DNA from 3 places in the Hydrogenophaga sp. H7 genome. Region 1 is predicted to be linked to each of the others. Evidence: predicted binding sites of a transcription regulator. Region 1 holds the regulator's gene; each other region holds the start of a gene.
The links. The regulator NrdR, encoded in region 1, represses ribonucleotide reductase genes. The targets are predictions, from matches to a motif close to CACNANATNTNGTG.

Region 1 (4,497 bases):
GGTGTTTTCATTGGCCGCGTCATTGGCAATGTAGTAGCGGTTGTCGGCCAGGTTCATGCTGGTCACACCGGCCCGCGCGCCTTCTGTGCCTGTCGCGTCCCAAGGCTCGATGGCCTCGTGCGCGCAGTTTCCTGGTCGAGCAACTCCACCAGCATCTTGCGCTGTCTGGCTGTTAAGCAGCGTGGCCTCGTACCTCACGGCCAGGGCATCCGGGCCGTCGCCATCCGCATTGCACGCCAAGTCGGCAAAGGCAGCATCGTAGTCAGTGAATCCACCATCGCAGCCCCGCACCGCTTGCCCGGGGAAGCGCCGGTCTCCCGACGCTTCCACGTTGGAAAACCCGGTCAGGCGAATCTGCTGCTGCAGCAACTCCAGCGCCAGCGCCGCGTCCTCGTTCATCTGGGACTCGAGCGTGCTGCCGCGGGAAGTGGTTGCGGTGTTCACATAGATGATGCCCACAGCGCCCATGAGAAAGAGACCGATGGTCAGCGCAATCATCAGCTCGACCAGGCTCAGGCCTCGCTGGCTGCGTCTAGACGGGTGAAGGTGATTTTTTGAGTTCATGTTCACAGCCCCACCTTGAAGTACATGCAGCTGTATTCCGCTTTGTCGGCTGTGCTGAGGTTGTCCGGGCAGTTGCCCTTTCCAGCGTCGAAGAGGGAGAAGTCGCCCCGGTCATCGTCTTCGTCCCCCTCCGCCGTGGCGGCTTCCTTCCACAACAGCCACACATCCAGATCGCGCGCGTTTGCATCCCGCCGGCTCATCACCACCGCATCGCCTTGCGGCAGGCGGCTGCGGACCGTACGCAAGAACTGGTCAACGTCTGCAGCGGCGAGGGCATCGGCAACGCTTTCTGCATTGGCGGAAACGGCAGGGTCCAGGTCGAGGTTGGTGTCGTCGACTTCGACCGGTGTGCTTTCAAAGTTGTCACTCAGTTCAATGTCATAGCCCTGGCGGTCATATCCGTGCACATTGACGCGGGCACGGTCGGCCAGGTCATTGACCAATGCAATGCCAGTGAGCCGCATTTGCGATGCCTTGTTGTAACTGAAGGTGGCGCCAGAAAGCCCTGCGATGCCCAGCAGCCCCACCGACACCAGCAGGATGGCCACCAGCACCTCGATCATGCTGGCACCCCGGTGGTGGCGGGGTGCAACGGATTTGGTCACGGAGATGTTCATGAAGGCCTTGCTTGTCATGGGAGCTCGGTCGCAACAGACACGCGCCCCACGCGGGAGACGGTGACCTTGTCCACCTTGGTATTGGCGTTCGCACCGGAAGGTGTGACCGTCAGGGTGGTGGTGGCTGAGCCCATCAACCCGTTTGGAAGGAATTGCATCCATTCCACCCCTCCCGAACTGGTGATCGATGCCACACCAGACTGGGCTGACACGACCTTGAGAATGCGCTCATTGGTGTTGACCACCTGGTTGCCCGCGTTGGCCAGCGTGCCCGCCCCGTCATCGACGAACACGATCCAGCCGGTGTTCCACTCGGTGCCGTCAGCGCAGGACTCTCCGTCGGTACTCGGGCAGACCACGATCTGACGGGAGGACTTGATAGATTCGGATCGCGCCAGCTGCAGTGTGGAGGACAGCTCGCGGGTGGCGCTGTCGCGCCGCCACTGGCGCAGCACCTCGCTGAAGCTGGGTGCCGCCAGGGTGGTGAGGATGGCCAGCAGCGCGATGGTCACGACCAACTCCACCAGCGTGAATCCGTGCTGTCTGGCAGAAGGCGTCAGGGGTGAGGGCAGGTGGTTCAATTTGCAGCTCCGTACTGCAATGTATCGCCCGCTTTCGAGGGTCTTCTGCGCGCCCTGACGCGCGGTCGTGTTTGGCGTGCTCAGCGGCAAAAAGCATTCATTTCTCACGCAGTTGTCGCTTTGGGTCGCCACACACACCGCCGACAGATCGCTGCCGCCCTGACGCCGTCTACTCTGTGTCCAGCGAATTTGGCTTCATTCGACCGGCAGACTTGTGCTGAGCCTGACTCTTCCAATTCGATTGACGGTGATTCTCTGACTGGTACCCATCGTGGGGACAATCTCCAGTGTTCCCATTCCAGATGCCATCATTCCCGTTGGCATGAATACGAAGCGCTGGAGCAATGCATTTCCCCGGATGCTTCGAATTCCATGGGAGCCCTGCGAAACAGCGACCAATTTGTCGGAAGGGCCGAATTGACCATTGCCATCGATGTCCTGAAAAACAATCCACCCCGATTTCCATTCTCTGTTGGAGCTCGGAGAGCAGCGAAGGCCATCGACGCTGCTGCACATCACCACGCGCTGGGACCAGCGGATGGCTTCTGATCTGGCGAGCACAAGGTGGTCTGCAATGGCTCGGGTGGCGTGTTCTCTCTGCCATTCAGAGAGCAGGCGGCTCATGGGAGGAATCGCGAGCTGAATGAGAATGGCCAGCAGCGCAGTCGCCACGACCAGTTCCATCAAGGTGTATCCACGGAATTGCGAAGGATGCTGGTGGGATGGCAATCGCATGATGAGTTCGGATGTGTAATGCGTTCGAACTCATTATTCCCGCGCGTTGGCGCCAAATCATGCCTCCGAGGAGGTAAATGACGACGACTTGTCCCTCCAATGGAGGAGGCCCTGTTTCAGCAGTTGAGCCGCGTGTTATCGGCGGACTTCGTCCACGAGCGCGCGGAACTCGTCGATGTCTTCAAAACTGCGGTAAACGCTGGCAAAGCGGATGTAGGCAACCTTGTCGAGCTTCTTGAGCTCGCGCATGACCATTTCGCCCAGCTTGGTCGATGCGACTTCACGGCTGCCCAGGTTGAGCAGCTTTTCTTCAATGCGCTCGATGGCGGCGTCCACCTGTTCGGTGCTCACCGGTCGCTTGCGCAGGGCGAGGGTGAATGAGGCGCGCAGTTTGGCCGGCACGTAGTCCACGCGCCGACCATCCTTCTTCACTACCGCCGGGAAGCTGACCTCTGGCCGCTCATAGGTGGTGAAGCGCTTTTCGCAGTGGCCGCACTGCCTGCGGCGGCGGATGAAGTCCGCGTCTTCGGAAACCCGGGTCTCAACGACCTGGGTTTCCAGATGGCCGCAAAAGGGGCATTTCACCTGTAGACGGGGAAACGGGCCGTCAGGGCATTGACCTTGGCGCGCACCGCTTCGATGTTCGCCGGGTCGCGCGGGTTGTCCAGCACGTCGGCAATCAGGTTGGCGGTGATGCGGGCTTCCTCGTCCTTGAAGCCGCGGGTGGTCATGGCTGGGGTGCCGATGCGCACACCACTGGTCACCATCGGCTTTTCCGGGTCGTTCGGAATTGCGTTCTTGTTGATGGTCATGTGGGCGCTGCCCAGCACAGCCTCGGCTTCCTTGCCGGTGATGCCCTTGGCGCGCAGGTCCACCAGCATGACGTGGCTTTCGGTGCGGCCGCTGACGATGCGCAGACCGCGCTGGGTCAGTGTTTCGGCCACGATCTGGGCGTTCTTCACCACCTGCTGTTGATAGGCCTTGAACTCGGGCTGCAGCGCTTCCTTGAAGGCAACGGCTTTGGCGGCGATGACGTGCATCAGCGGGCCGCCCTGCAGACCGGGGAAGATGGCGCTGTTGATGGCCTTCTCGTGTTCGGCCTTCATCAGGATGATGCCGCCGCGCGGGCCACGCAGGCTCTTGTGGGTGGTAGAGGTCACCACGTCGGCGAATGGCACCGGGTTGGGATACACGCCCGCGGCGATCAGGCCGGCGTAGTGGGCCATGTCGACCATGAAGATGGCGCCTATTTCCTTGGCGATCTTGGCAAAGCGCTCGAAGTCGATGCGCAGGCTGTATGCGGACGCCCCGGCGACGATGAGCTTGGGCTTGTGCTCGCGGGCCTTGGCTTCCATGACGTCGTAGTCGATCGCTTCGTTCTTGTCGAGGCCGTAGCTGACCACGTTAAACCACTTGCCCGACATGTTCAGCGGCATGCCGTGGGTGAGGTGGCCTCCTTCGGCCAGGCTCATGCCCATGATGGTGTCCCCGGGCTTGAGGAAGGCCAGGAAGACGGCCTCGTTGGCCGAGGCGCCGCAGTGCGGCTGCACGTTGGCGGCATCGGCACCGAAGATCTGCTTGACGCGGTCGATGGCCAGCTGTTCGGCCACGTCGACGTACTCGCAGCCGCCGTAGTAGCGCTTGCCGGGGTAGCCCTCGGCGTACTTGTTGGTCAACTGGGTGCCCTGGGCGGCCATCACGGCCGGCGAGGCGTAGTTCTCGCTGGCGATCAGCTCGATGTGGTGTTCCTGGCGGGCGTTTTCCGCTTGAATGGCCTTGAACAGCTCGGGGTCGGTTTGCTCGATGAGGATGTTGCGGTCGTACATGGTTTGGCAGTCTCGGGACGGTCTCGGATGAGATGGGACCCCGCGCACTCTCTGAAAAGCGGCAGGGACTGCCCAGGCGAACGGCTGAACACCCGTAGAGCGGGCGGTGCGCTTCCCAGTGGTTGTCCCGCTCGCGGGGAGCGGGGGGCCACGTCAGCACGGACGGCAGGTGGC
Region 2 (4,497 bases), on a different contig from region 1:
CTTGGACGAAAGGGTATGAATTCTGTACGAAATGATCCCATCTGAACAGGTTGCAACCCGACACTGGGTGTCACGGATCGCCGCCCGGCGGCCCGCCCTCCATCCCCAACCCAGGAGTTTTTCATGCGTTCTGTCCGTCTGCACACCCCCCTGAACACCGCCCTGCTGGCGGCCGCCCTCGCCGCCGCCGGCCCTGCCCTGGCCGACGGCACCCACGGCCACACCGGCGGCATCGCGACCGCGCCGGCCAAAGCGGTCCACGCGCCCTTCGACGTGGTGCACACCCGCATCACCACCGAGGACAACGCCCTGGTGTTCCACATGCAGGTCTCGGGCAAGGCCGGGCGCACGCGGCCCACGAAGTCGGGCCAGCTGGCCGGCAGCAAGGTGTTCTCCTACGTCTGGCCCACCAGCCTGGACCCGGCCGAGGTCGGCTTCGAGCCCAAGACCGGCATCCTGGCCTTTGCCGTCACCGCCCACCCCGACTTCGACGACACGCCGCTGTTCGACGAAAACGGCGACGGTCACCTGAAGAACGACGGCGGCGTGTGGCACTCGCACTGGGTGGTGCTGCAGCCGGACGAGGCCTGCGGCAAGGACTCGCTCAAGGTGGTCGACATTCCCGAAGGCAGCCGGCCGCGCCTGCCCAGGACCTGGCCGGGTCTGCCGCTGCTGATCGACAGCCCCGGCTGGAGCCCGTCGTTCGCGCGCGGCAGCGTGAGCGTGCGTGTGCCCTTCGACAACGTGTCGGCGCTGCAGGCCACGAAATTCGACGGTGTCACCGCGGCCCTGCGCGTGAACGCCAGCGTGCACGCCCCGCTGCTGTGTGTGGCCCAGGTGTTCAAGGTGGCCTCGGGCGACCTGTCGCTGCCGGGCCAGGTGGACCGCTGAACTGGAACACCCGCCGCCGGTTCAGTTCAGGTGCGGCGGTGTCCGCATCTGCTCCGGCGTCGTGAAATAGGCCGACAGCGAGCCCAGCCGCTCGCGCGCCTGCGCGAACTCGTGCCGCGCCACGCTGCGCAGGTGCACCTCGTCCGGGCCGTCGAGCAGGTGCAGGGCGCGGCCCCAGGTCCAGAACTGCGCCAGCGGCGTGTCGGGCGACAGGCCCATGGCGCCGAAGACCTGCATGGCGCGGTCCACCACGCGGGTCTGCAGGCCGGCGGCCACCACCTTGATCGCCGCGACCTGCGCGCGCACGGCGGCCGGCTCGGCCTGTTCGGGGTGGTCCAGCAGCCAGGCGCAGCGCAGCACCAGCAGACGCGCCTGGTCGATCTCGATGCGCGAGTGCGCAATCCATTCCTGCACGTTGGCGTAGTCGGCCAGGTGGTGGCCGAAGCTGCGCCGCTCCAGTGCGCGCTCGGTGGCCAGGGCCAGCGCCAGCTCGCACTGGCCGATGGTGCGCATGCAGTGGTGCACCCGGCCGGGGCCGAGCCGCGCCTGCGCCATGGCGAAGCCGTGGCCCCAGTCGCCCAGCAGGTGGTCGGCCGGCACCCGAACCTGCCGCAGCACGATTTCGCAGTGCCCCTCGGGCGCGTGGTGATGCACCACCGGGATGTTGCGCACCACCTCCAGACCGGGCGTGCCCATGGGCACCAGCACCATGCTGTGCTGGTGGTGGGCATCTTCACCGTCGTCACCCTCGTTGCGCGCCATCACGATCAGCACACGGCAGGCCGGGTGCGCCACACCGGTGATGAACCACTTGCGGCCGCTGAGCACGAGGTCGTCGCCCTCGCGCCGTACCGTGGTCTGCAGGTTGGTCGGGTCCGACGAGGCCACGTCGGGCTCGGACATCGCAAACGCCGAGCGGATCTCGCCGTGCAGCAGCGGGATCAGCCAGTGTTCGCGCTGCGACGGGGTGGCGAAGCGGTGCAGCAGTTCCATGTTGCCGGTGTCGGGCGCGCTGCAGTTGAACACCTCGGCCGCCCAGCTCAGTTTGCCCATGGCCTCGGCCAGCGGCGCGTAGTCGAGGTTGGCCAGGCGCGTGCCCGGCTCGTCGGCGCGCAGGCCGGGCAGGAACAGGTTCCACAGCCCTTCCTCTTTCGCCAGCGTCTTGAGGTCTTCCAGGAAGGGCGGCGGGTACTGCCCGTCCTGCACCGCCTGGTGCCAGGCCGCGTTGTGCGGCAACACATAGGTCAGCAGGAACTGGTCCAGCTGGCGCAACAGCGCCTGTGCGCGGGGGCTGTGTTCGAAGTCCATGGCGGGATTGTTCGCCCGGGTGCGGGGCGCCGTCCGCACCTGGGCGACACACCGGCCCCGGTCGGTCACGGGCTTGATGCAGGTCAAGCCGTTTCCGGGCAAAAAAAGGGGCTGGCGATGGCCTTCTGATGCAGCCGACTTTGCGGCAAATCAAACTACCTATGGTGTCTGGCGGGTACCTTAGACACCATAGGTAGTGTCCAAGGAGGATTTGCATGAACGATTCGATGGTGTCCGGCTGGCCGCGCGAGGTGCTCAAGCGCTCGGGGCTCCGGGAGGCCTTCAACGCCGACAAGATCCGCTCCGCGCTGGCGCGCGCGGGGCAGGCCAGCGGGGAACTCGACGGGGCCGAGGCGCAGCTGCTGTGCGCGCAGGTGGTCAAGGTTCTGGGTCACCGCTTCAATGGCGCGGCGCCGACCATCGAGCAGATCCAGGACGTGGTCGAGCAGACCCTGATCGCGGCCAACCACCTGCGCACGGCGCGCGGCTACATCGTCTACCGCGAGCAGCACGCCCAGCTGCGCAGCGACCGCCAGACCCTGGTGGACGTCGAGGCCTCGATCAACGAGTACCTCACGCGCGCCGACTGGCGCGTCAACGCCAACGCCAACCAGGGCTATTCGCTGGGTGGCCTGATCCTCAACGTGGCCGGCAAGGTCACGGCCAACTACTGGCTCTCGCACGTCTACACGCCCGAGATCGGCGCAGCCCACCGCGACGGCGACATCCACATCCACGACCTCGACATGCTCAGCGGCTACTGCGCGGGCTGGTCGCTGCGCACCCTGCTCAACGAGGGCCTCAACGGTGTGCCGGGCAAGGTGGAGTCGGGTCCGCCGAAGCACCTCTCGTCGGCGGTCGGGCAGATCGTCAACTTCCTGGGCACGCTGCAGAACGAGTGGGCGGGCGCGCAGGCCTTCTCCTCCTTCGACACCTACCTGGCGCCCTACGTGCGACAGGACCGCATGGACTACGCACAGGTGCGCCAGTGCATCCAGGAGCTGGTCTACAACCTCAACGTGCCCTCGCGCTGGGGCACGCAGACGCCGTTCACCAACCTCACCTTCGACTGGGTTTGCCCCGAAGACCTGCGCGAGCAGGTGCCCGTGATCGCCGGTGTGGAGATGCCGTTCTGCTACGGCGAGTTGCAGGCCGAGATGGACCTGATCAACCGCGCCTACATCGACGTCATGACCACGGGCGACGCCAAGGGCCGCGTGTTCACCTTCCCCATTCCCACCTACAACATCACGCCCGACTTCCCCTGGGAGAGCGAGAACGCGCGGCGCCTGTTCGACATGACAGCCAAGTACGGCCTGCCCTACTTCCAGAACTTCATCAACTCCGAGCTGCAGCCGAACATGGTGCGCTCCATGTGCTGCCGCCTGCAGCTGGATTTGCGCGAACTGCTCAAGCGCGGCAACGGCCTGTTCGGCAGCGCCGAGCAGACCGGCAGCCTGGGCGTGGTCACGGTGAACTGCGCGCGCCTGGGCCACCTGCACGCAGGTGACGAGGCCGGCCTGCTGGCCGCGCTGGACCGCCTGCTGGAACTGGGCAAACAGAGCCTGGAGACCAAGCGCAAGCTGATCCAGCGCCTCATGGACCAGGGCCTGTTCCCCTACACCAAACGTTACCTGGGCACGCTGCGCAACCACTTCAGCACCCTGGGCGTGAACGGCATCAACGAGATGGTGCGCAACTTCAGCGGCGACGCGCACGACATCACCACCGACGAGGGCCACGCCTTCGCGCTGCGCTTCCTCGACCACGTGCGTGCGCGCATCGTCGCGTTCCAGGAGGAGACTGGCCACCTATACAACCTCGAGGCCACCCCGGCCGAGGGCACCACCTACCGCTTCGCGCGCGAGGACCGCAAGCGCTGGCCCGGCATCCTGCAGGCCGGCACACCCGAACAGCCCTACTACACCAACTCGTCGCAGCTGCCGGTGGGCTTCACCGACGACCCGTTCGAGGCGCTGGAGCGCCAGGCCCCGCTGCAGCGCCAGTACACCGGCGGCACCGTGCTGCACCTGTACATGGGCGAGCGTCTGAGCAGCGGCGACGCCTGCCGCGCCCTGGTGCAGCGGGCGCTGACGAACTTCCGCCTGCCCTACATCACCGTCACGCCCACCTTCTCCATCTGTCCCACCCACGGCTACCTGGCCGGCGAACACCCGTTCTGCCCGACCTGCGACGCCGAGCGGCTGGCCGCCAAACGCCAGCTGCAGGCGGCCTGACACACCGTTCTCCAACCACCCCACAAGGAAACCACCATGAACGCATCCACACCCGCCACCG
Region 3 (4,497 bases), on a different contig from region 1:
CGCGCCAGCAGGTCCAGCGTGTCGGGCGGCAGGATGCCCTGGTCCCACAGCGAGCCGCGGTAGCTGCTGTAGCGGCCGCGCTCGCGTGCCAGCTCGGTCGAGGCCCAGTAGGCGTAGTAGCAGATCGCTTCCATCGAACGGTCGGCGAAGTCGACCGCCTCGTTGGAGGCGTAGGGAATGCGCAGTTCGTACAGTGCGTCCTGGAAGCCCATCAGGCCCAGGCCGACCGGGCGGTGGCGCAGGTTGGAGTCGCGCGCCTTCTTGACCGCGTAGTAGTTGATGTCGATCACGTTGTCGAGCATGCGCATCGCCGTGTTGATCGTCTTCTGCAGCTTGGCGTGGTCGAGCTGGCCGTTGCTGAGGTGGCGGTGCAGGTTGACCGAGCCGAGGTTGCAGACGGCGGTCTCGGTGTCGCTGGTGTTGAGCGTGATCTCGGTGCAGAGGTTGGAGCTGTGCACCACGCCGGCGTGCTGCTGCGGGCTGCGCACGTTGCAGGCGTCCTTGTAGGTGATCCAGGGATGGCCGGTCTCGAACAGCATCGAGAGCATCTTGCGCCACAGGTCGGTGGCCGAGACCTTCTTGTAGGGCTTGATCTCGCCGCGGGCAGCCTTCTCCTCGTAGGCCAGGTAGGCCTTCTCGAAGTCGGCGCCGAACAGGTCGTGCAGGTCGGGCACGTTGTTGGGCGAGAACAGGCTCCACTCGCCCTTTTCCATCACGCGCTTCATGAACAGGTCGGGAATCCAGTTCGCCGTGTTCATGTCGTGGGTGCGGCGGCGGTCGTCGCCGGTGTTCTTGCGCAGCTCCAGGAATTCTTCGATGTCCAGGTGCCAGGTTTCCAGGTAGGTGCAGACCGCGCCCTTGCGCTTGCCGCCCTGGTTCACCGCGACGGCGGTGTCGTTGACCACCTTCAGGAACGGCACCACGCCTTGCGATTCGCCGTTGGTGCCCTTGATGTGGGCACCCAGGGCGCGCACACGGGTCCAGTCGTTGCCCAGGCCGCCGGCGAATTTGGACAGGAGGGCGTTCTCCTTGATCGATTCGTAGATGCCGTCGAGATCGTCGGGCACGGTCGTCAGGTAGCAGCTGGAGAGCTGCGAGCGCAGCGTGCCGGCATTGAACAGCGTGGGTGTGGACGACATGAAGTCGAACGAGGACAGCACCTCGTAGAACTCGATGGCGCGGGCTTCGCGGTCGATCTCGTTGAGCGCCAGGCCCATGGCCACGCGCATGAAGAAGGTCTGCGGCAGCTCGATGCGGCTCTTGCGCACGTGCAGGAAGTAGCGGTCGTACAGGGTCTGCAGGCCGAGGTAGTCGAACTGCAGGTCGCGCTCGGGCTTGAGCGCGGCGCCCAGGCGTGCCAGGTCGAACTGCAGCAGCTTCTCGTCCAGCAGCTCGTTCTGCACGCCCTTCTTGATCGCCTGCGGGAAGTAGTCGGCGTAGCGCTCACCCATCTGTGCGGCGGGCACCTCTTCGCCCAGCACTTCCTTGACCACGGTGTGCAGCAGCAGGCGCGCGGTGGCGTAGGTGTAGTCCGGGTCCTTTTCGATCAGGGTGCGCGCGGCCAGGATGGCGGCCTTGTAGACCTCCTCGATCGGCACGCCGTCGTACAGGTTGCGTTTGGTCTCCGCGACGATGGGATCGGCCTTGACGTCCTGGCCCAGGTTGGCGCAGGCGGCCTCAATCAGGCCCTGCAGGCGCGCAATGTCCAGCGGCACACGCTGGCCGCCATCCATCACATGCAGCGTGGCTTCGGCGGGCTTGGCCGCTTCGGCCTGATGGGCGCGTTCCTGTGCCCGGCGCTCGCGGTACAGAACGTAGGCGCGGGCGACCTCGTGGTGGCCACCGCGCATCAGGCCCAGTTCGACATGGTCCTGCACGTCCTCGATGTGGAAGGTGCCGCCGCCGGGGCGCGAGCGCATCAGTGCGCGCACCACCGTCTGGGTCAGCGCGTCCACGGTCTCGCGCACGCTGGCCGACGCCGCGCCCTGGGTGCCGTGCACTGCCAGGAAGGCCTTCATCATGGCCACCGCGATCTTGCTCGGCTCGAACGGCACGACCGCGCCGTTGCGACGGATGATCTGGTACTGGGTCAGCACGGAGGCGCCAGCGGGCTCGGTGGTGGAGCCGGTGCTGCCGGTGGGCATGTGGGGGGTGTTCGGGGAGGCTGTGGGCGTGGCGGTCAGCATGGTTCCTCTTTCGTTTGTGTTGTGGCGCCGAAGGTTCGGCTGGTGCGGCGCACACTATATCTGGTGTCTGGTGGTGGTTCAAGCCACTACCGGTAGTGTTTTAATAAAAAGTGCATGCTGGTTTTCGTCTGGCAAAAAGCCATCGGAAAGGCAGTGCGTTCAGGCCTGGTGTGGTGCGGCGCCGGTGCGTGGCTTGGACTCAGGAACCGAGCGCCGACGCGCATTTCGTGCGGATTCCGCGCGGAAATCCGCGTGTTTGCTGGCGATGCGCGGAGGGGCGCCGGTCAGGCTGTGGAGGCGTCCGGATCGAATGTGGCGATCACACATTCGGGAAAGCACCGATGATCCCAGGCCAGTCCGCGCTGCAGCCGTGCCCAGTCGAAGCCGGACCCCGGGTCGAGTTTGCGACCGGGGGCGATGTGCTCGTGGCCGGCGATGTGGGTGATCGGGTAGCGGTCGGCCAGCTGCCGGCACAGGTCGGCCAGCGCGCGGTATTGCGCGTCCTCGAAGGTCTGGCCTTCGAGTCCCTCCAGCTCGATGCCGATCGAGTCGTCGTTGCAGCGCTCGCGGCCGCGCCAGCACGACACCCCCGCGTGCCAGGCGCGCCGGTCCGCGTCCACGAACTGCACCACCTGCCCGTCGCGGCGTACAAAAAAATGGGCCGAAACCTCCAGCCCACGGATCTGCTCGAAATAGGGGTGGGCCGACCAGTCAAGCCGGTTGGTGAACAGCCATTCGACTTCCGGCCCGCCGTACTGCCCGGGTGGCAGGCTGATCGAATGCAGCACGATGAGGTCGACGACGGCGCCCGCGGGGCGGTCGTTGGCGTTGGGCGAGAGCACCTGCCGCGCGGTGCGCAGCCAGCCCCCCGACCAGTCGCCGGTGTCAGGTGGTGCTGTCGTCATCGTCGGACGGCATGGTGATGCCCAGGCGCTGGATGCGGTAGCGGATCTGCCGCAGGTTGAGCCCCAGGCGGTTGGCCGCGGCCGTGCGGTTGTAGTCGCATTCCTTGAGCGCCATGAGCAGGACCTGTCGCTCCTGCTCGTCCAGGTAACTCTGCAGATCGTCGGGGATGGTGTCGGGCTGGGTGGTGGGCGGCTCGGTGGACTCCACCGGCTCGCTGGGCGGCCGGGTGGCCGTGAAGCCGGCGTCCACATCGCCCGGGTCCGCGAAGTCCTGCGCTTGCAGATGGCTGCCGGAGCTCAGCGCGAGCGCGCGCTGCAGCAGGTTCTCCAGCTCGCGGACGTTGCCCGGCAGCTCGCGCGCCTGCAGCCAGGCGAGGGCATCGGCAGTGAGGGTGGGGATAGGCTGGCCGGATTCGCTGCAGATGCGCTGCAGCAGGGCATCGACCAGCCCAGGCAGGTCTTCCCGCCGTTCCCGCAGCGGTGGTGTGCGCAGGCCGATCACGTTGAGCCGGTAGAACAGGTCCTGCCGGAATTCACCGTCCCGGACCAGGGCCGCGAGGTCCTTGTGGGTGGCGCTGACCAGCCGCACGTCGACCGCTTCCTCCTGCACACCGCCCAGCGGACGCACGCGCCGCTCCTGGATCACACGCAGCAGCTTGGCCTGCATGCCCAGCGGCAGGTCGCCGATTTCGTCGAGGAACAGGGTACCGCCGCGGGCCGCCTGGAAGTAGCCTTCCCGGTCGTGGCTGGCACCGGTGTAGGCGCCTTTGCGCGCGCCGAAGAACTCGGCCTCGATGAGGTTGTCCGGGATCGCCCCGCAGTTGACGGCCACGAACGGTCCGTCGGAGCGGTGGCTGCACTCGTGCACAGCCCGCGCCACCAGTTCCTTGCCGGTGCCCGATTCGCCCAAGATCAGCACCGGGGCCATGCTGGTCGCCACTTTTTCGATGCGCTGACGGATCTGCTGCATGGTCGCCGATGCGCCGACGATGCGCCGCAGCGCCTGCACGCCGGCCGGCGGCGGGGGAGCGCTGCGCGGGGGGTCGTTCACCGTGCCGCGGCGCGGCGCGCCGGCCGCCGGATGGCGCTGGCTGTGCAGGGCGGCCTGCACCGCGGCGCGCAGCTGCTTGAGGTCCACCGGCTTGGTCAGGTAGTCGAAAGCCCCGCTCTTGAGCGCCTCGACCGCGTTTTCGGCCGACCCGTAGGCCGTGATCACGATGGTCTTTTCGGTGCGCTGCTGCTCGCCCAGTTCGCGCAGCAGCTCCAGGCCCAGGCCGTCGGGCAGGCGCATGTCGGAGATCAGCACATCGAAGCGCCGCTGGCCCAGCCACTCCCGGGCCTGGGCGAGGTCGGGCGCCGACACGACCTCATGGCCTTCGCGCAACAGGGTGAGTTCGTACAGGGTG

Region 2: the regulator NrdR is predicted to act here: its motif matches at 2,385-2,398, upstream of BC358_RS20805 (ribonucleoside triphosphate reductase).
Region 3: the regulator NrdR is predicted to act here: its motif matches at 2,239-2,252, upstream of BC358_RS02055 (ribonucleoside-diphosphate reductase subunit alpha).

What each region holds. Positions count from the first base shown of each region.
Region 1 is NZ_MCIC01000019.1:134,354-138,850, forward strand. It holds gene BC358_RS20225 (PilW family protein) at 1-564, opposite strand, end outside; gene pilV (type IV pilus modification protein PilV) at 567-1,181, opposite strand; gene BC358_RS20235 (GspH/FimT family pseudopilin) at 1,196-1,762, opposite strand; gene BC358_RS20240 (GspH/FimT family pseudopilin) at 1,958-2,497, opposite strand; gene nrdR (transcriptional regulator NrdR) at 2,633-3,082, opposite strand; gene glyA (serine hydroxymethyltransferase) at 3,079-4,323, opposite strand; ZMP/ZTP riboswitch at 4,387-4,497, opposite strand, start outside.
Region 2 is NZ_MCIC01000020.1:8,924-13,420, forward strand. It holds gene BC358_RS20795 (hypothetical protein) at 124-891, shown strand; gene BC358_RS20800 (acyl-CoA dehydrogenase family protein) at 913-2,199, opposite strand; gene BC358_RS20805 (ribonucleoside triphosphate reductase) at 2,415-4,436, shown strand; gene nrdD (anaerobic ribonucleoside-triphosphate reductase) at 4,473-4,497, shown strand, end outside.
Region 3 is NZ_MCIC01000001.1:425,674-430,170, forward strand. It holds gene BC358_RS02055 (ribonucleoside-diphosphate reductase subunit alpha) at 1-2,144, opposite strand, end outside; gene ampD (1,6-anhydro-N-acetylmuramyl-L-alanine amidase AmpD) at 2,471-3,091, opposite strand; gene BC358_RS02065 (sigma-54 dependent transcriptional regulator) at 3,072-4,497, opposite strand, start outside.